DNA from 3 places in the Dyella sp. genome. Region 2 is predicted to be linked to each of the others. Evidence: predicted binding sites of a transcription regulator. Region 2 holds the regulator's gene; each other region holds the start of a gene.
The links. Region 2 encodes sigma-54, which starts transcription at its own class of promoters, with help from an activator protein. Its sites were predicted from a motif close to TGGCACGNGCNTTGC; they were not measured.
Positions count from the first base shown of each region.

Region 1: flgB (flagellar basal body rod protein FlgB) is a predicted target of sigma-54. The motif match lies at 1,960-1,974, and genes of this name have one in related genera.
Region 3: V7M64_RS18590 (PilZ domain-containing protein) is a predicted target of sigma-54. The motif match lies at 2,969-2,983, and genes of this name have one in related genera.

Region 1 is NZ_DAIOEU010000026.1:15,484-22,053, reverse strand. Features, by position in the region: gene V7M64_RS12075 (methyl-accepting chemotaxis protein) at 1-737, opposite strand, end outside; gene V7M64_RS12070 (chemotaxis protein) at 898-1,824, shown strand; gene flgB (flagellar basal body rod protein FlgB) at 2,018-2,425, shown strand; gene flgC (flagellar basal body rod protein FlgC) at 2,425-2,853, shown strand; gene V7M64_RS12055 (FlgD immunoglobulin-like domain containing protein) at 3,121-3,807, shown strand; gene V7M64_RS12050 (flagellar hook protein FlgE) at 3,855-5,081, shown strand; gene flgF (flagellar basal-body rod protein FlgF) at 5,088-5,828, shown strand; gene flgG (flagellar basal-body rod protein FlgG) at 5,948-6,570, shown strand, end outside.
Region 2 is NZ_DAIOEU010000042.1:27,771-34,340, reverse strand. Features, by position in the region: gene rapZ (RNase adapter RapZ) at 1-406, opposite strand, end outside; gene hprK (HPr(Ser) kinase/phosphatase) at 411-1,361, opposite strand; gene raiA (ribosome-associated translation inhibitor RaiA) at 1,682-2,005, opposite strand; gene V7M64_RS15870 (RNA polymerase factor sigma-54) at 2,172-3,650, opposite strand; gene lptB (LPS export ABC transporter ATP-binding protein) at 3,889-4,608, opposite strand; gene lptA (lipopolysaccharide transport periplasmic protein LptA) at 4,616-5,227, opposite strand; gene lptC (LPS export ABC transporter periplasmic protein LptC) at 5,193-5,855, opposite strand; gene V7M64_RS15850 (HAD-IIIA family hydrolase) at 5,852-6,394, opposite strand; gene V7M64_RS15845 (KpsF/GutQ family sugar-phosphate isomerase) at 6,413-6,570, opposite strand, start outside.
Region 3 is NZ_DAIOEU010000061.1:230-6,799, forward strand. Features, by position in the region: partial or broken gene V7M64_RS18575 (pseudouridine synthase) at 1-387, opposite strand, end outside; gene scpB (SMC-Scp complex subunit ScpB) at 384-1,367, opposite strand; gene V7M64_RS18585 (ScpA family protein) at 1,419-2,279, opposite strand; gene V7M64_RS18590 (PilZ domain-containing protein) at 3,130-3,501, shown strand; gene V7M64_RS18595 (long-chain-fatty-acid--CoA ligase) at 3,551-5,242, opposite strand; gene V7M64_RS18600 (hypothetical protein) at 5,406-5,840, shown strand; gene acnA (aconitate hydratase AcnA) at 5,918-6,570, opposite strand, start outside.

The DNA.
Region 1 (6,570 bases), on a different contig from region 2:
GTGGCGTTGACGCCGGTCTGTGCACGCTCCAACCGTTGCAGGCTCTGCTGCACGTTGCCGTTCATCTGCAGCGAGAACTCGCCGATGGAACTGGTGACGGTCTCGATCTCCGCCGTCGCCTGCGCGGTTTTCTCAGCCAGCTGCTTCACCTCGTCCGCCACCACGGCAAAGCCACGGCCCGCATCGCCGGCACGCGCCGCTTCGATCGCGGCGTTCAAGGCGACCAGGTTGGTTTGATGGGCGATGTCCTGCACGCTGGTGGTGAGCGCACGAATTTGCGCGACCTGCTCGGTCAGCAGGCTCTGGCTCTGGTTCATCGCGGACAACGCGCTGCGCAGCAGGCGCAGCTGGCCGTTGAGTTCGCTGACATTGGCCGTACTCTGCTCGCCGGCCTTGGCCGCTTGCTCGACGCCGCCCTGCGCCTGCTGCAGCGTGGCCGACATGCCGGCGCTGCCGTCCGTCAACTGTCCGACGCTGTCGCGGCTTTCGCCAATCGATTGTTCCAGGGCGGACTGCTCGCGATGCAGCACCTGCGCATGCGTCAGTACCAGGCTTTGTTGCTCCAGCGACTGCAAGGCCACCACGGCCGGCGCACGCGGCGCCAGGCGCGCGAACACCGGCTCGAGCAGCTTGGCCGCACGGGGATGCTGGTGGCGCAAGCGTGCGACTTCAGCCTCGTTGCCAGCCACTGCGGCTTGGATCAAGGCGGCCAGATGCTGGCTGCGGATCAGACTCATAGACAAAAGAGTTCCGTTGATGGGTTTTCAGACATCGGCGGGAAAGGTCGAAAGTTGAGGAAGCAAAGCATGTGCCACGCTGTTCCGTGGTTGGCATGCGGCTCAAGTCGGCACACCTCGCGCCGATACATGCATGTCCCACATTGCATCCAGGAACCGCATGAGCACCGCCACACTGCTGGACAGCGTGGAAAGCCACACCCGCCTGGCCGGCCACAATCGCGTGGCGATGCTGCTGTTTCGCCTGGGCGACAAGCAGCTGTTCGGCATCAACGTGTTCAAGGTGCGCGAGGTATTGCGCAAGCCGGCGATGGAAAAGCTGCCAGGCATGCATCAGTGGCTGGCAGGCAGCTTCGACTACCGCGGCAAAACCATTCCGGTGATCGACCTGGCCCTGGCCATGGGCTATCCGCCGCTGACCGACGTAGCGTCCGCGCACGTGGTGGTGACCGAGTTCAGCCGTTCCATGCAGGGTTTCCTGGTGGCGGATTTCCAGCGCATCGTGCATTGCACCGGCGAATCGCTGGAGGCGCCGTCGGTGACGCTGGGCTTCGGCAATCGCGTCAACGCAGTGAGCCGCATCGACGGCCAGCTGATGGCGGTGGTCGACGTGGAACACGTGCTGGCCAGCATCGAAGAGGTGGCAACCGAGATCTCGCCGCATCTGCAACAGCAGGCCGGGCTTCGCCAGCTACCCACGCGCCGCATCATGGTGGTGGACGATTCGGTGGTGGCGCGCGGGCGCCTGATCCACCTGTTCAAGCAGGTCAACCTCGAATGCGTGATTGCGCAGGACGGCCAGGAAGCGCTGGAGCTGCTTACCGGCATGATGCAAAACGATGGCGAACGCGTCGCACTGGTGATTTCCGATATCGAGATGCCGCGCCTGGACGGCTACGCGTTGACGCGTGCGATCCGCGAAACGCCCGCGCTGCGCCAACTCAAAGTGGTGCTGCACAGTTCTTTAAGCGGTGTCTTCAATGAGACCCTGGTACGCGACGTCGGCGCCGATCGCTTCATCGCAAAGTTCCAGCCCGATCTGTTGGCGAAAACCGTGCTCGAGCTGATGGACCCGTCAACAAATTGACGGCGCCTGCGCCGCAGCGGTGATGTCGGGAATCCGTCCCGGCGCGCCGGTATAACGTCGCCGCACATCATGCGCAGCTGGTGCAACTGGCTGCAAATGGCTTTGCGATGCGGTTTGCACGGCCTTGTCAAGCCGTGGCATGCAACTTGCTCAAATCCCTCCGCAGGCGGTTATCGGCCGCGGGGACGCATTCATGAGCAATCTTCTCGACAACGTGTTCGGTTTGAGTGGCCAGGCACTGGATGTGTGGCAGCGCCGTTCCGAAGTGATTGCATCGAACATCGCCAACGCCGACACGCCCGAATACAAGGCGCGCGACGTCGACTTCCGCCAGGTATTGCAGCAAGCAAGCGGCGAGCCTTCTGGGGCGCTTGCCTTGAGCACGCCGACACCGGGCCAGATGACGAGCACGAGCGAATCCGCCGATAGCTTGAAATACCGCGTGCCGCTGCAACCGAGCATGGACGGCAACACCGTCGATGCGCAGGTCGAGCAATCCGCATTCGCCAGCAACATGGTGCATTACCAGGCCAGCCTCAGCTTCATCAACAGCACGATCCAGCAGCTGCGCCTGGCCATCAATGGTGGAGGACAAAGCTGATGTCCCTGATGAAGATTTTCGACACCGCCGGTTCCGGCATGTCCGCCGAATCGCTGCGGCTCAACACCGTCGCCAGCAACCTCGCCAACGCCGACAGCGTCAGCAGCAGTCCCAATACCGCTTACAAAGCGAAGGAGCTGATGTTCGCGCCGGTGCTGCAGCAACAGAGCGGTGCGGCGGAAGGCGAAGCCAACGCGAACGTCGGCGTGCGCATGGCCGGCGTCACCGAAAGCCAGCAGCCGGTGGAGTCGCATTACGAACCGGGCAACCCGATGGCGGATGCCAACGGTTTCGTCTACGGCAGCAACGTCAATCCGATCGATGAGCTAGTGAACATGATTTCCGCGTCGCGTTCGTATCAGAACAACGTGGAAGTGATGAACACCACCAAGCAGCTCATGATCAAGACCATCAACCTGGGCAGCTAAGAGCCTCCTTAGGGTCTCGGCGTGGCCCGCGCCGGATCTGTTTGCTTGTAGGGCAAGGAGGAACGAAGGCGTGTATGTCGATACACAACTGAGAGAGGACGCCGCCCGGCGAGCAAACAGCTCCGGCCCGAAGGGTTGCCACGGTGCGTCCACCATGCGGCAGCGCGCGGCTTGGCTTGCCAGCCAGGCAAGCGCTGCGCCGCACACTACCACCTGGCGGACGCACCGTGACAACGCGGGCTACGCCGAGACCCTAAGGAGGCTCTCATGAGCGCCGTAGGCAGCAGCACCAATAGCTATTCCGCTTCAGGCCTGAGCCTCACCGGCAGCACGGTGACCAGCACCCCGAGCGGTTCGACCATGACGCAGTCGGATTTCCTGCAACTGCTGACCACGCAGCTCACCGCGCAGGATCCCACCCAGCCGATGGACAACTCGCAGATGGCGGCCGAGATGGCGCAATTCGCGCAGCTTGGCACCTTGCAGAACATCCAGAGCAGCCTTACCGGATTGAGCAGCAGCATCGGCGCCAATGCGCAAAGTGCGCAGGTGCTGAGTTCCGCCAGCCTGGTCGGCCGGCAGGTGCTGGTGCCATCGAACGCACTCACCTATAGCGGCGGCTCGGTCAACGGCGGCGTCAACGTCAGCACGGCCGGGGATGTCGTGGTCACCATCAAGGACACCAACGGCAACGTGGTCAACACCATCGACCTCGGCGCGCAGCCGGCCGGCCTTTCCTCGTTCAGCTGGAATGGCAAGGACAGCAGCGGCAACGCCGTCGCCAATGGCACCTACGCCGTCTCGGCCAACAATGGCGGCAACAGCGCCGCGCTCACCACGTATGTGGCCGGCTCGGTGACCGGCGTCGGTTACGGCGGCAGCAGCACGGGTACGTATTTGCAAGTGGCGGGTATCGGCGGCGTGCCGCTGAGCCAGGTCGCACAGATCAACTGACGACGCGCGATCGCGCACACCGTCATCCATCAGGGGGTACAAACAGCATGGCTCTCAATCAGGCGCTCAGTGGCATCAACGCGGCCCAGGACCAGTTGAACGTCATTTCCAACAACGTCGCCAACGCGGGCACCGTGGGCTTCAAGGGGTCCACTGCACAGTTCTCCGAAGTGTATGCAGTGACCGGCCTTAACTTAAGTTCGGTGGCCGTGGGCAGCGGCGCGGAACTCACCGGCGTTGCGCAAGGCTTTTCGCAGGGCGACCTGGAAACCACCAACGGCAGCCTGGACATGGCGCTCAGCGGCAACGGCTTCTTCATCGTCAACAACGGCACCGGCGATCAATACACACGCGACGGCGCCTTTCATGAAGACGCCAACGGCAACGTGGTGACCGCCGACGGCTCCAAGCTGCAGGTCTATCCGCCGAATGCAGCCGGTGGTTTCAACACCAGCACGCTGACCAACCTGCAACTCAATACCGCACAGAGTGCGGCGACGCCGACCAGCACCATCTCGGTCAGCTCGAATTTGCCAGCCGGCGCAGCGCTGCCGGTCGACACGCCGTTCAGCCCGACCGATGCGAACAGCTACAACAACGCATCGACGCTTACCGTGTACGACTCGCAGGGCGGTTCGCACTCGGCGACGGTGTATTACGTGAAGACCGCCAACAACACCTGGAACGCCAACCTCTACATCGACGGCAACAGCGCCGGTACGGCAGCGATGACGTTCAACAGTGCCGGCACGCTGGTCACGCCGGCCAATGGCAATCTCAGCTTTACGCCGACCCAGCCCACCAACGGCGCCACGTTCCCCGCCACCATGACCTTGAACGTGGCCAACAGCACGCAGTTCGGCACGGCGTACGCACCGGGCACCATCAACCAGAACGGCTTCGAAGCCGGCGTGCTGGAAAACGTGGAAATCGGCACCGACGGTATCGTCACCGCGGTCTACTCCAACAACCAGACCAGCCAGCTCGGCCAGATCGCGGTAGCCAATTTCGCCAACCTGCAGGGCTTGCAGCAAGTGGGCAACAACCGCTGGCTGGCGACGCAATCGTCCGGCACCGCGGTGCTCGGCACGGCCAGCGTCGGCCAGTTCGGCAACATCGAGCAGGGCCAGCTGGAAACCTCCAACACTTCCGACACCACCGCGCAGCTGGTCAACATGATTCAGGCGCAGCAGGACTACGAAGCGAATTCGCAGATGCTGGGCACGGTGAACTCGCTGTCGCAGACGTTGTTCCAGGCTGTGTCACGCGGGTAATAGCGCATGGATCGTTCCGTCTACATCGCCATGACCGGTGCCACGCAGACCATGCGTGCGCAGGATGCGGTAAGCCACAACCTGGCCAACGCATCCACCACCGGTTTCAAGAGCGAGCTGAGCGCGTTTCAAAGCGTGCCGGTGCTTGGGCCCGGCGCCAGCACGCGCATCAACGCGGTGGCGCACGGCCTGGGACAGGACGACACGCAAGGCACGATCCAGCATACCGGCCGTTCGCTCGACATCGCCGTGAACGGTCCGGGCTGGATCGCCGTGCAGGCGCCGGATGGCACCGAAGCGTATACGCGCGCCGGCGACCTGCAGCTCGGACCCGATGGCAGCCTTACCGATGCGCGCGGCAACCCGGTGATGGGTTCGGGTGGTCCGATCACCATTCCCGACAGCGCGAAAATCAGCATCGGCAACGACGGCACCATTTCCACCGTGCCGATGGGGCAGGGGCCCAACACCATCGCCGCGGTCGGCCAGATCAAGCTGGTCAATCCGGATCCCACGCAGATGAGCGAGGGCGCCGATGGCCTGATGCATATGAGCGATGGCAGCACCGCCGATGCCGACAGCACGGTGACGCTCACTTCCGGTGCGCTGGAAGCGAGCAACGTCAATCCCTCGTCCGAGCTGGTGAAGATGATCTCGCTGTCGCGGCAGTACGAAATGCAGGTGCGTTCGATCAAGACCGCCGAAGACGACGCGGATGACAGTACCAAGTTGTTGCAGTCGAGCTGATGCCATGTCCAAGCACTTGCCACACGACGCACACGCATCCACCGACAAAGAAGAGTACGTAGCGCTGCAAATCATCGGCCGCCTGTTGCTCATCACCAAACCCATCTGGAGCTAAACCCATGTTCTCTTCCCTCTGGATCGCCAAGACCGGCCTGGATGCGCAGCAGACGCAGATGGACGTGATCTCCAACAACCTGGCGAACGCCAGCACCACCGGCTTCAAGACTTCGCGCGCGTCGTTCCAGGATTTGATGTACCAGAACGAAGGCCAGCCCGGCAGCCAGACCACGCAGCAGACGGAAGCGCCATCCGGCTTGCTGCTCGGCACCGGCGTAAAGGTCGTCGGCAGCGAGAAACTCTTTACACAAGGCGCGATCACGCAGACCGGCAATTCGCTGGACGTTGCCATTCAAGGCAACGGTTTCCTGCAGGTAACGATGCCCGATGGCACCGTCGCCTACACGCGCGACGGTTCGCTGCATGAAGATTCCACCGGCCAGCTCGTCACCGCCGACGGCTATCCGCTGGTGCCGGCGATCACGCTGCCGGCAAACGTCAACAGCGTCACCATCGGCACCGACGGCACGGTCAGCGCGACCAGCAACGGCTCCACCGCGTCCACCACGCTCGGCGTGGTCCAGCTGGCCAATTTCGTGAACCCCGCCGGCCTGCAGCCGATGGGACAGAACCTCTATCTGGAAACCCAATCCAGCGGCACGGCACAGACCGGGCAGCCCGGCAT
Region 2 (6,570 bases):
CGGCAATGGCGTCGGCGAGCGACACGCCACGCAGCGCCAGCGGATGCCGGCGGCGTGTTTCCGAATAACGCTTGATCAGTACTTCGTCGTTGCAATCGATAAAGATCAGGTGCACCTGCACGGTGGCGGCCAACCGGGACAGCACCTGCGGCATATGTTGGAAATCTTCGTCTCGATTGCGCACGTCCACGCCGACGGCAATGCGGCGGCGATGGCTGTCGCCGCGCGTGGCCGCTTCCACCAGCTGCGGCAGCAACGCGCTGGGCAGGTTGTCGACGCAGTAGAACTCCAGGTCTTCCAACGCGCGCAAGGCGACCGTCTTGCCGCCGCCGGACATGCCGGTGAGCACCACCAGGTGGATGGCGGTCGGATCGTCGTTGGAAATCAATCCTTCGTATTGAGTCATGGATTCACCAAGGCGGAAGCCGTCGCATCTGGTGGGCCTGGCGGTCCATGAAACTTTGCGCCGGATCGATGCCCTTGCTCTTCAACATATGGCTGCGCACCGCCGCTTCCACCAGTACCGCCAGGTTGCGGCCGGGAGCGACGGGCAGGGTGATCATCGGCACCTGCACGTCGAAGATTTCACGATGGCCCACGTCGCCGGTAAGGCGGGTGAGCGCATCGACGTTCTCACCGTCGCGCAGGGGCTTGAGATGGATGACCAGGCGCAGGTATTTGGATGGCTTCACCGATGTGTGGCCGAACATCTCGCGCACGTTGAGCACGCCCAGTCCGCGCACTTCGAGCAGATCCTGCAGGAGTTCGGGACAGGCGCCATCGATCACGTCGGGTGCGATCAGCGTGAATTCGGGCGCATCGTCGGCCACCAGGCGATGGCCGCGGCTGATCAGTTCCAGCGCCAGCTCGCTCTTGCCGGAACCGGCGTCACCGGTGATCAGCACGCCGATGGAGAACACTTCCAGCAGCACGCCGTGCAGGGTCAGGCGCGGCGCCATGGTGCGTGCCAGGTGGTACTGCATCCAGGTCAGCAGTTCGTGGCCGCGCTTGGCGCTGAGCCACAAGGGCGTGTCCGTTTCCTCCGCCACTTCGCGCAGGTCGGCCGGAATGCCCTGGTCCTTGGTGACGATGAAGGCCACCGGTTGCGTGCCCGCGGCTTTGTGCACCACCTCCCAGCGCTGGCGCGAATCCAGGCTGTCCAGATAGCTCAGCTCTTCGGTGCCCACGATCTGGATCTTGTTGGGATAGATCACATTGAGATAACCCACCAGCGACGGGCGGCGGGCGGGCGTGGAGCCGTATTCGAGCACGCGCGTTTCGCCGCGCATGCCCGCCACCCAGCGCAGCGCCATGCGCTCGTGGATGTCATCGAAGAGTTGTCGTGCGGTAAGCCGTTCCAAGGAGGTTCCCTTTGTGCCGCGGAGCTGCCTAGATGGGGGCGGCGGCGGGGAACATTGTGCCAGTTCGGGGGTGGGAAGGGCTGCTTTTGCTTCGTTTCTGTGAGTAGGGGAGGGGTGACATGACGGTCACCTTACACCCCTGTGGGTGTCATTCCTGCGAAAGCGGGCATCCATCTTGCCCTGGCGCATCGCGTTGAAAACTGATTCCCGCTTTCGCGGAATGACGGCCGTGGGGATGACGTTCTTAGGTGGTTCGTGGAAGGTTGCCCTCACCCACGCCCCTCTCCCAAGGGGAAAGGGGCGTGGATGGCCGGCTCTATCTATCCGTATTGCCGCGCCTCGCGCACTTCATGGGGGTGCTTGTCGTGCAGTTTTTCCCGATAGCGGCGAAGCTGGTCAACGAGTTTGTCAAACAGCAGGTCAATGGAGGCGTACATGTCGTTTTCGGTGGCCGCGGCGTGCAGTGATTTGCCTGGAACCTTGAGCGTGCCTTCTGCGCAGTGCTGCAGCTTGTCAACCGAGAGCACCACATTCAGGCCAACGATGCGTTCGTCGAGTCGGTTCAATCGATCGAGCTTGGCTTCAGCGTGATTGCGCAAGGCCGGGGTGACTTCGATCTTTTGACCGCTGAGTTGGAATTGCATGGCTACGCCTCCTTCTTGGAACTGGCCGCCAGTGGCGGCGTTGATCGGCACGCGGATCGTGAAGCTGATCGTTGCACCGTGAAGCTAGACCTTAACTCCGCTTATGGATATGGGATTGTTCGGCCGTGCTGCAAGTTCCCTTGAATCTGATCGCAGCGAAGGAATGTCAGCTGTTGCGCTGTCGTTCGCTGGAGCTGGGAATGCGCAGGATTTCCCGGTATTTCGCGACCGTTCGTCGCGCTACCTGGATGCCTTTGTTGTGCAGCTCCTCGGCGAGCGCCTGATCGGAGAGCGGTTTGCGCGGATCTTCGTTGTCGACCAGCTTGCGCAGCATCGCCTGGATGGCGGTGGCGGACGCGCTGCCGCCGTCTTCGGTCGACACGCCGCTGGAGAAGAAATATTTCAGTTCGTACGTGCCGCGCGGCGTATGGATGTATTTGCGCGTGGTGACGCGAGAAATGGTCGATTCATGCATACCCACCTCCTCGGCCACTTCGCGTAGCACCAGCGGCTGCATCGCTTCCGGACCGTAGTCCAGGAAGGCGCTCTGCCTTCGCACGATCGCTTCGGCGACCTTCAGGAGTGTGTCGGCACGTGATTCCAGGCTTTTAATCAGCCAGCGCGCTTCCTGCAATTGCCCGCGCATCCAGCTGGCGTCTTCGCCGCGTGCCCGCGCAATCAGGCCGCAGTAGTGCTGGTTGAGGCTGAGCTTGGGCTGGCTGTCCGGATTCATCAGCACGCGCCAGCGTGTGCCTTCCTTGCGCGCGTAGACGTCGGGCGCCACATATTCCACCGGCGTGGTATCCATCGCCGCGCCGGGACGCGGGTCCAGGCTGCGGATAAGGATGGCGGCGCCGGTGGTGTCGTCTTCGGTGGCGTGCAGGCGGCGGGCCAGCTTGGCCATGTCGTTTCGGGCCAGCAATTCCAGCTCGTGTTCGACGATGCGCAGGGCGAGATCGCGGAACGGTGTGCTGGGATCGAACTGTTCCAGCTGCGCGCGCAGGCAGTCGGGAAGATCAATGCTGGCCACGCCGGCCGGATCGAAGTGCTGCAGCTGGCGGCGTACCGTCTCCACTTCCTCGGCGGTTGCTTTCAGGTGCGGAGGCAGCGCGGCGAGCACCGCATCGACGCCTTCGCCGAGGTAGCCGTCGGTATTGAGCGCGTCGATCAGCACGGTGGCGATCGCCTTCGCGCGCGGATCCATCGGCGTGAGATTTAGCTGCCACAGCAAGTGTTCCTGCAGCGATTCGGCCGCCGCATTCTGCGGCTCCATGCCTTCCTCGTCGCGGTTGCCGGAGCCATTGCCGCTACCGTTGCTGGAGGAGAAATCGATCGGCTCGTCCGAGCGGATTTCCGGTTCGGTCCACTCAGGCGCTTCGTCGTTGGCATCGCTGCCGCCGGATGCGGCATCACCGTTCATCGTGACCAGTGATTCGAACTCGTTGTCGTATTCGCCGTCGGCTTCGGTTTCGCCCTGTTCTTCGGTCGCGTCTTCGGCAAACTCAAGCAGAGGATTGCTTTCGGCGAGCTGGCGCAGTTCGGCCGCCAGCTCCAGTTGCGACAACTGCAACAGGCGGATGGCCTGTTGCAGTTGTGGCGTGAGAGCCAGCTGTTGATTGAGACGGAACTGAAGCCCTGGTTTCATGCCTGCCAAAAGGGTTTAGCTGGCTTCATCCTAACCCCTCGGCGGAACGCCGGCCATAGTTGACAGCCACCCTGGCATGCCGCCTTATACATGGATGTGAAGCGGCGCAAATTAAGCTTGTGCCTGTAAAAAAGTTGGAGTATCTACGGGGGATTGGATCAGGCGCAGCCTCAGCGTTGTTGAACATCAGGCGTGTGTTCAACGCGCGCTACTCCCTCCCCTTTGGGAGAGGGTTGAATTACAGGCGGAATTCGCGTCCCAGGTAGACTTCGCGCACGCGCTCGTCGGCCAGGATATGCGCCGGCGTGCCCCGAGAAAGTACCTCGCCCTCGTTCATGATGTAGGCGCGGTCGCAGATGCCCAATGTTTCGCGCACGTTATGGTCGGTAATTAGCACGCCGATGCCGCGTTCCTTCAGGTGCCGCACGATGCGCTGGATTTCACCGACCGAGATCGGGTCCACGCCGGCGAACGGTTCGTCCAGCAGCATGTAACGCGGTTGCGCGGCCAGGGCGCGCGCAATTTCCACGCGGCGGCGTTCGCCACCGGACAGGCTGATGCCTTTCTGGCCGGCGATATGGGCAATTTTCAATTCATCCAGCAGGCTTTCCAGCTCGGCATCACGCTTGCGCTGATCCAGGCCTGCACGCAACTCCAATACGGCCATGATGTTGTCGGCCACGCTGAGGCGACGGAAGACCGAAGCTTCCTGCGGCAAATAGCCGATGCCGAGCTTGGCGCGCGAATGCATGGGCAGGCCGGTGATGTCCTGCTTGTCGAGCTTGATGGTCCCGGCGTCGGCTTCGATCAGGCCGACGATCATGTAGAAGCAGGTGGTCTTGCCGGCGCCGTTGGGGCCGAGCAGGCCGACGACTTCACCCTGGCGGATCGAGAATGCGAAGTCACGCACCACCTGGCGCGCGCGGAAACTTTTTTGCAGACCTTCTGCGGACAGCATGTAACGGTTATTCCTTGGGGGCGTCGCTGGCGGACGCCGGCGCGCTGGTGCTGGATGACGAAGCCGGCTTGACGGTGTTCGATTTAGCCGCCGGCTTGGCGGGGGCGGGCGGCATTGCCGGTGCGGCGCCGTGCTTCGGCGGCGGCAGCGGCTTTTGCTTGGGCAGGAAGGTCATGGTGACCTGTCCTCCGCCGCCACTCTCGCCGACCATGTAGCTGGTCTGCGTGTTGTAGGTAAGCTTGGCGCCGCGCGCATCACCCTTGTTCTGCTGATGCACGTACGCATTGCCGGTCAGGACGGCGATGCCGTTGACGTTGTCGTAATCCAGCCGGTCGGCGTCGCCGGTCATCAGGTTGCCGTTGTCGTCGATCTGCTGGATATGCGGACGCTTTTGCGGCGTACCGGTCACGATGATGTGATCGACGGAGGTGTCTTCCTTGGCGGTGTAGATCTTGGCGACTTCGCCGGTGAGCTTCATCGTGCCCTGCGTGATCAGCACGTTGCCGGTGAAGGTGCTGACGGTATTGGGCTGGTTGTAGCCGTCGAAGCTTTCGGCGTGCACGACGTGGATCGGCTGGTTGCGATCATCCTGCCTTGCCAGTGCCGGCTGCAGCGACAAGAGTCCTGCAATCAACAGGCTTAGCCGTAGCGTTGTTCTGGCTTGAGTACAGCAGGCCGTGCACGTCATGGAGCAACTCCAGATGGTTATCGTTGAGGTTGGCACGCATGCCGACACCGTTCATTACGCTTGCGCCCTGCGTCATGGTGGCCGGATCCGCGGTTTGCATGCGGTTCTCCTTCGGCCAGCCGGTGACATTGGAGGTACATAATGTTGCCATGGGACCTTGGGCGTAGGCAGGGCGTTGCATGTAAACCGTGCCGTCCAGCCGCATTTCCGTGCCGCCCTTGTTGACCCAGCCGAACGGCGCATTGCCGTGCCAGTTCGGCACGCCTGGGTGCTTGGAGGCGATCTCGAACACCGGCGCGTTGATGTACAGCGATTCGTCGCCGCCACGGCGATCCATGCGCGGTGCGGTCATGGTGAAACTCGGCAGCCCGTCGACGCCGTAGCTCCAGACGGTGGAGTTGTAGAGCACGTAATCGGAGATCGGCGGCCCGACGAATTCGTTGACCGGCGGCGCACCCACCACCCAGCTGCGCAGCATCCAGCTGGCCGGTGCGGCGATGGCGAGCAGCACGATCGCGACGTTGGTGCGGTTGTCGCGCAGGTATTGCCGAAAGCTCACCGCCAATGCTCCCGCTCTGCCGCGCTCTTGCCCCGTGCATGCAGGATCAGATCGCACACTTCACGCACCGCGCCCAAGCCGCCGCCGAGGTTCGTGCGGTAATGCGCACGCTGCGCCACCCACGGGTGCGCGTTGGCGACGGCGACGGCCAAACCGGCAAGTTCCATCGCGGGCAGGTCGGGCAGGTCATCGCCGATGAAGGCGGCTTCCTCAGGCGCGAGTCCCAAGGCTTCCACGATCTGGCGCAGGCATTCGCGCTTGTCGGACTGGCCCTGGTACACGTGCGCGATGTTGAGTTCTTCGGCGCGCAGGGCCACCGGGTGGCTGATGCGCGCGCTGATGATCGCAACCTGCACGCCGTGTGCCTGAAGGCGCTTCAGGCCGAGGCCGTCGTGCACGTGGAATACCTTGGTTTCATGGCCGCTTTCGCTGTACCACAGGCGGCCGTCGGTGAGCGTGCCATCCACGTCGAACGCGGCCAGGCGGATCCTGGCGGCGCGGGCGAGCACGTCGGCAGGCAGGTTGGACAAGTAATCCATTGGGTAACCCGAACCTCGTTAAACCACGCGCGCGCGCAGCAGGTCGTGAATGTTGAGGGCGCCGACCACGCGTTGCGTGTGATCGACCACCAGCAGGGCGTGAATCTGGTATTTCTCCATCAACTGGGCCGCTTCGATGGCCAGCTTGTCGGCACCGATCACCTTCGGGCCGCGCG
Region 3 (6,570 bases), on a different contig from region 2:
CAGGCGACCCACGGCGACCCAGCGCGCGCCTTTCAGCCGCGGCAACTGTTCGAAGACGGTGGGGCGGCCCTCAGGATCTTCGCGCGTGGTCACCACGCCTTCGGGCTTGTGGTAGACCAGCACTTCGGCATCGTCGCGGCTGTCGGTGGCAACGACGAACTGCTTGCCATCGATCACCACGCGATCGCCGGCGCGTACGCTGGCGCCGATGCTGGCCGGGCTGCCGTTGACGTCGACTTCTCCTGCCTGGATGCGTTGCTCCAGCATGCGGCGTGAGCCGAGTCCGGCGTTGGCGAGCACTTTATGCAGGCGCTCTTCGATCTGGGGGGTGTTTTCAGGCGGCGTGGCGCGCTTGAGGCTCAATACGGATTTTTGCGGCGCATTCATGCGCGGTACTCCTCGGTGTCTTGCTCGACGGTGCCTTCGGGGGCATCCGCGGGATTCGCTGCCTCATCGGCAGTGGAAGGATGGGTTTCGTTTTCGTCGACGGTGTTCGCTTGGTCAGCGGGTTCGTCGATAGGGGATGGAGCGTGTGCTGTTTCTTCTTGGTGGCGCGAAGGGGCGGGATGTGCCGGCGCTTCGTCCAAAGGTGCTTCGTCGATAGGCGTCTGGTTGGCCTCTTCGGCTTCGACGTGTTCTGCGTGTGACTGGTTTTCTTCGGGGTGCACTTCTTCGGTACGCGCTGCGTCGGCGTGTTGTTCGCCGAGCTGTTCTGCTTCGGCTTGTGCTCCGTTGGCGAGCGTTTCACCTTCGGCTTCTTCCGCATCCGGATCGATCGGCAGGTGCACCGTTCTGGGTATCGGTGGCGCAGATTCATTGTCCAGCCGCATCTGCGGATCTTCCATATCGCGGATTTCGGACAGCGGCGGCAATTCGTCCAGCGATTTGAGATTGAAATAATCAAGGAAGGCGCGCGTGGTGCCGTAAAGCGCGGGCTTGCCGGGTACGTCGCGATGGCCGACGACGCGCACCCATTCGCGTTCTTCCAAGGTCTTGACGATGTTGGAGGAAACCACTACGCCGCGGATCTGTTCGATTTCCGGTCGGGTAATGGGCTGCCGGTACGCAATCAACGCCAGGGTTTCCAGCAGGGCGCGCGAGTAGCGGCTGGGTTTTTCCGTCCACATGCGCGACACCCAGGGGTGCACGTCCTGCCGGATCTGATAGCGGAAGCCGGAAGCGACTTCCTTCAGCTCCACGCCGCGGGCTTGGCAATCTTCGGCCAGTTGCTCAAGCGCCATCGCGATCTGCGCGCGGTCGACCTCGTCTTCCTCGACGAACAGCTCGCCCAGCTGCGCGATGGTCAGCGGTTGGCTGGCGGCCAGCAGGGCGGCTTCGATAATCGGTTTGAGTTGCTCGATCTGCATAGCCTTAGGATCAGGTATCCATAGCAGTTGCGATGTTTGTGGTGGGGACTGTTACTCGCCGCCCGAAGCGGCATCCGGTTGCTCGAAGACGTCGTCGCCGCCGACGTCTTCCTCCTCGACAACGGCTGCTTCGCCAGCCGCAGAGGTGTTGGCCTTGACGTAGATCGGCGCCAACGGTTCTTCCTGCACGATGCTGACCAGGAACTCCTTGGCCAGCTCCAGCATGGCCAGGAAGGTGACCACCACGCCCAGCCGTCCTTCGCTCACGTCGAACAGCGTTTCGAAGCGGTGGAACTGATCGCCCTCCAGGCGGCTGAGCAACTCGCCCATGCGCTGGCGCACACTCAGCGCCTCGCGTTTGATCGCATGATGCCCGAACAACTCGGCCCGGCGCAGCACGTCCTTGAGCGCCAGCAACATCTCCTTCAGGTCCAGCGGCGGCGGCAGCTTGATCACGTTGCGCTCGCCCGTATCGGCCTGCGCCAGCACCGTGTCCCGCTCCAGTCGGGGCAGGGCGTCGATATCTTCGGCAGCCCTCTTGAAACGCTCGTACTCCTGCAGGCGGCGCACCAGTTCGGCGCGCGGATCCTCTTCCAGACCCTCTTCCATGGGCGGGCGCGGCAGTAGCAGACGCGATTTGATCTCGGCCAGGATCGCTGCCATCAGCAGGTATTCCGCGGCCAGTTCCAAGCGCATCACATCGCGCATCATCTCGATGTATTCCATGTATTGCCGGGTGATCTCGGCGATCGGAATATCGAGAATGTCCAGGTTCTGCCGGCGGATCAGGTACAGCAGGAGATCCAGCGGCCCTTCGAACGCCTCCAGGATGACTTCCAGCGCATCCGGAGGGATGTACAGGTCCTGCGGCATTTGCAGAATGGGTTCGCCACGCACGATGGCCAGCGGCATTTCCTGCTGCTGCGGAACCCCTGCAAACGCATCTTGCGTTGCTTGTATAGGCTGAGACTCGGTTGGCTCAGTGCTCATCAATGCATGTCATTGGCCCGCCCGATGGGGCCGGCATTCGTTCTGTGGACGACTCAAAACTCTCTTCCCACACGGAAACCCAAGAGTTCATGCCTGGAATGCCCGTGGCTGCTTGAGGCCATTCCGATAAAGCCAATATCTGCGCGATGCCCAGCCGAGCGTGCGGTTTCCCGCGGTTGCTGGCCCTGATGAACCCCACAGTAGTGGTTCGTGTCAGGCTGGCGGTGTCCGGATGCCGGTCGGTAACGGATTGCTTGCGTTACTGGTACGACCGAGCAGGAACCGGTGTGACGCCGCTGGCGTCGCCCGCGATTCGTAAAAGGTCGGCTGAGTACATCAGGTGGAGGTCATTCCAGCCGGGGCTCCCGGCGATCGTCCCTGCATGGCCCCACTCGCGGCTGACAGAGTAACGGCACGGATGCGGCATGTCCAGCGAGGGTTTTCAGCTGCGGTAACGGCTTGTCAAAGCGTGTTTGACGGATGCCGCTATAAAAAAGTGCAGGCGGGAACTGACTGCACAGCTGGGGCAGCATGTGACCTTGAGTGTCGAGGGCAGGTCACGGACGAGCGCCGTCGCAGCTTTGTTCAGTGATGAAACGCAGTTGTAGCAGTGGCATGTAGCTTGCTTCATCATACGCGCACATCCGGGGGACATCAGCAAGGTGGCGCTGATGCCGACGAGCCGTGAATGCCGCCTGGAGGCGGTTCGCAGTGGCGAAGGTCGGGCTCAGTACGCCGCGTCGGCGGCGTAAGCTGTAGGGAGATGAAAAAGATGACGACAAAAGATGGGCACGCCATGGACGGTTCCGACCGGGAACATCTGCGCCCGGCGCGCATGCGCATCAAGACCACGGTATTGATGAGCCATGGCGATGAGTCCCATCCGACCGACCTGATCGATATTTCGGCAACGGGTGCCTTGTTGCGCCGCCCGCCGGAATGGAACGGCCAACCTGGCGAGAGCTGGGTGCTCGACATGATTTTTGGTGGCGACCTGCACATCCACCTTGAAGCGAAGGTCGCACGCGTATCGGAGCGGCACATCGGCCTGGCGTATACGCGCATCCCGGAGGACAAGCAGGTGCCGTTATGGAATCTGCTTGGTGGGTATGCCGACATCCTGGAGATGTGGCACGACGAATAGGGATGCGCGGGCTGGGATGGTGCGCTGGGATTTCATCCCCGCGCAGGGGCTATCCGCCGGCAACAGCCGGCTGCTTCTTCTCATCGCGCAATTCACGACGCAGGATTTTGCCCACATTGCTTTTGGGCAGCGCATCGCGGAATTCGATAGTCTTCGGGCGCTTGTAGCCGGTGAAGTTCTCGCGGCAGAACTGCTTGAGCTGGTCGGCCGTGAGGTTTGGATCCTTGCGTACCACGAACAGCTTGACCGCTTCGCCGGAATGCTCATCCGGCACGCCGATGGCGGCGACTTCAGCCACCCCAGGATGCTTCATCACCGTATCCTCGATCTCGTTCGGATACACGTTGAAGCCGGAGACCAGGATCATGTCCTTCTTGCGGTCGACGATATAGACGTAGCCGTTCTCATCCATGCGGGCTATATCGCCGGTGTGCAGCCAGCCGTCGGGGCCAAGCACCTTGGCGGTTTCGTCGGGACGTTTCCAGTAGCCCTTCATCACTTGTGGGCCGTGCACCATCAGCTCGCCCACTTCGCCGATCGGCAACGGCTGGTTGTCTTCGGACCAGATTGCCACGTCAGTAGAGGAAATGGGCAAGCCGATCGAGCCGTTGTATTCCTTCAGATCAAGCGGGTTGATGCAGGCCGCCGGCGAGGTTTCGGTCAGCCCATATGCCTCGGCCAGCGTGCAGCCGGTCACTTTCTTCCAGCGCTCGGCCACCGCGCGTTGCACGGCCATGCCGCCGCCTAGGCTCAGGTGCAGGTTCGAGAAATCCACACTCTCGAAACCGGGCGTGTTGAGCAAGCCGTTGAAGAGCGTGTTCACGCCGGTGATCACCGAGAAGCGCGAGTTTTTGAGTTCCTTGACGAAGGCCGGCATGTCCCGTGGATTGGTGATCAGGATGTTCAAGCCGCCTAGACGCATGAACACCAGCCCGTTAGCAGTCAACGAAAAGATGTGATACAGCGGCAACGCGGTGATGACGATCTCGCGTTCTTCCTTGAGGTTCGCGCCGATCCAGGCGCCGGCCTGCAACATGTTCGCCACCATGTTGCCATGGGTGAGCATGGCGCCTTTGGCCACGCCGGTAGTACCGCCGGTGTATTGCAGGAAAGCGATGTCGTCGTGGGTGATGGTGGGCTTGGGCGCAGCATGATTCGCGCCGGCAGCCAAGGCATCCTTGAAACGCACCGCATGCGGCAAGGAGTAGGGCGGCACCATCTTCTTGACGTGCTTGAGCACGAAGTTGATCACCGAACCCTTGAGGCCAAGCAGATCGCCCAAGCCGGTAGTCACGATGTGCTTGACCTGGGTTTCGGCAACGATCTGCTGCAAGGTCGCGGCGAAGTTGTCCAGCACCACGATGGCGACGGCGCCCGAATCTTCCAGCTGATGCTTGAGTTCGCGCGCGGTGTACATCGGGTTGGTATTGACCACCACCATGCCGGCGCGCAGCGCGCCGAACAACGCGATCGGATATTGCAGAACGTTAGGCAGCATGATGGCGACGCGGTCGCCCTGGGCGAGTTTCAATTCCCCGGTGAGGTAGGCAGCAAATTGCCGGCTCAGCGTATCGATGGCACCGTAGCTCAGGCGTTTGCCGAAACTGGAGAAAGCATCGCGCTCGCGGAAGCGTTCAAAAGCCTCTTCCAGCACGCCGACTACCGATGCGTACTTGTCGATATCGATCGCTGCGGGTACGCCATCCGGATAGTGACTCAGCCACGGACGCTGATTGCTCATGTTCGATCCCAAGTTCCCTGATTGATGCCATTGGTGATGGGTGATGCAGTGATGGTGGTGCGCATCAGGCATCATGATGGCGAGGCATTGGAGCATACGCTGGCGTATAGCGGCAAGCCGCGTCGCAGCGAGGTCTGCTTGGGGAGGCCACGGGGTGCTGAGCATGAAATACCTGTACCGATTTTCATTTATCGCCCTGCTGATCCCGATGGTGATCGGATGTCATCGCGCACCGGATGAAGTGCTGATTCGGCAGGCCATCGACAAGGCAGCTCAGGCGGCCGAGCAGGTCGACGCGTCGGCGGCGGTCGAGCCGCTGACGGCTGATTTCGATGGCAATCGCGGCACGATGACACGGCAGGATATCGGCAGCCTGCTTCGCGCCGCGAAGTTTCGTGGTGAGACATTGCATGCCATGCTGGGGGCGGTGGCTGTCCAGGCGCGCGGCGAGCGATACGTGGCGAGCTTTACCATCACGCTGACCAGCGGCGGGAAATTGTTTCCATCGCAACTGGGCGTCTACAAGGTGGAAACCGCGTGGCGCAAAGAAGGTCATGCTTGGCGGTGCTATAGCGCGACTTGGACGCAGCAGTTGTAGTAGGGCATAACCCCCGACATCGCCATCCTGACGGGCATGGCGATGTCGGGGTTCGCGTTCGCTCACCAAACCTACGATCAGGCGGCTTTCTTGCTGGCCAGTTGCCGCAACACGTACTGCAGGATGCCGCCATGCTTGAAGAACTCGCGTTCCTTCGGCGTCAGCAGCAGCACCTTCACCTTAAAGGTCTTTTCACCCTTGTCGCTCTTCGCCACGACCTTGGCTTCTTTCGCTTCGCCGTCGGTAAGGCCGGTGATCTCGAAGGTCTCCTTGCCGGTCAAACCGAGCGACTTTGCGTTTTCGCCGTCTTTGAACTGCAGCGGCAATACGCCCATGCCAACCAGGTTGGAACGATGAATGCGCTCGAAGCTTTCCGCGATCACGGCTTTCACGCCCAGCAGCAGCGTGCCCTTGGCCGCCCAATCGCGTGAGGAGCCGGTGCCGTATTCCTTGCCGGCAATCACGATCAACGGGGTCTTGTCCGCCTTGTACTTCATCGCCGCGTCGTAGATGGACAGCTGCTCGCCACTCGGCACATGCAACGTATAGCCGCCTTCCACGCCATCCAGCATCAGGTTTCTGATGCGGATGTTGGCGAAGGTGCCGCGCACCATCACATCATCATTTCCGCGGCGCGAACCATAGGAGTTGAAGTCTTTCGGCTCCACCCCTTTGGAAATCAGGAAGCGTCCGGCGGGGCTGTCTTTCTTGATCGAGCCCGCGGGCGAGA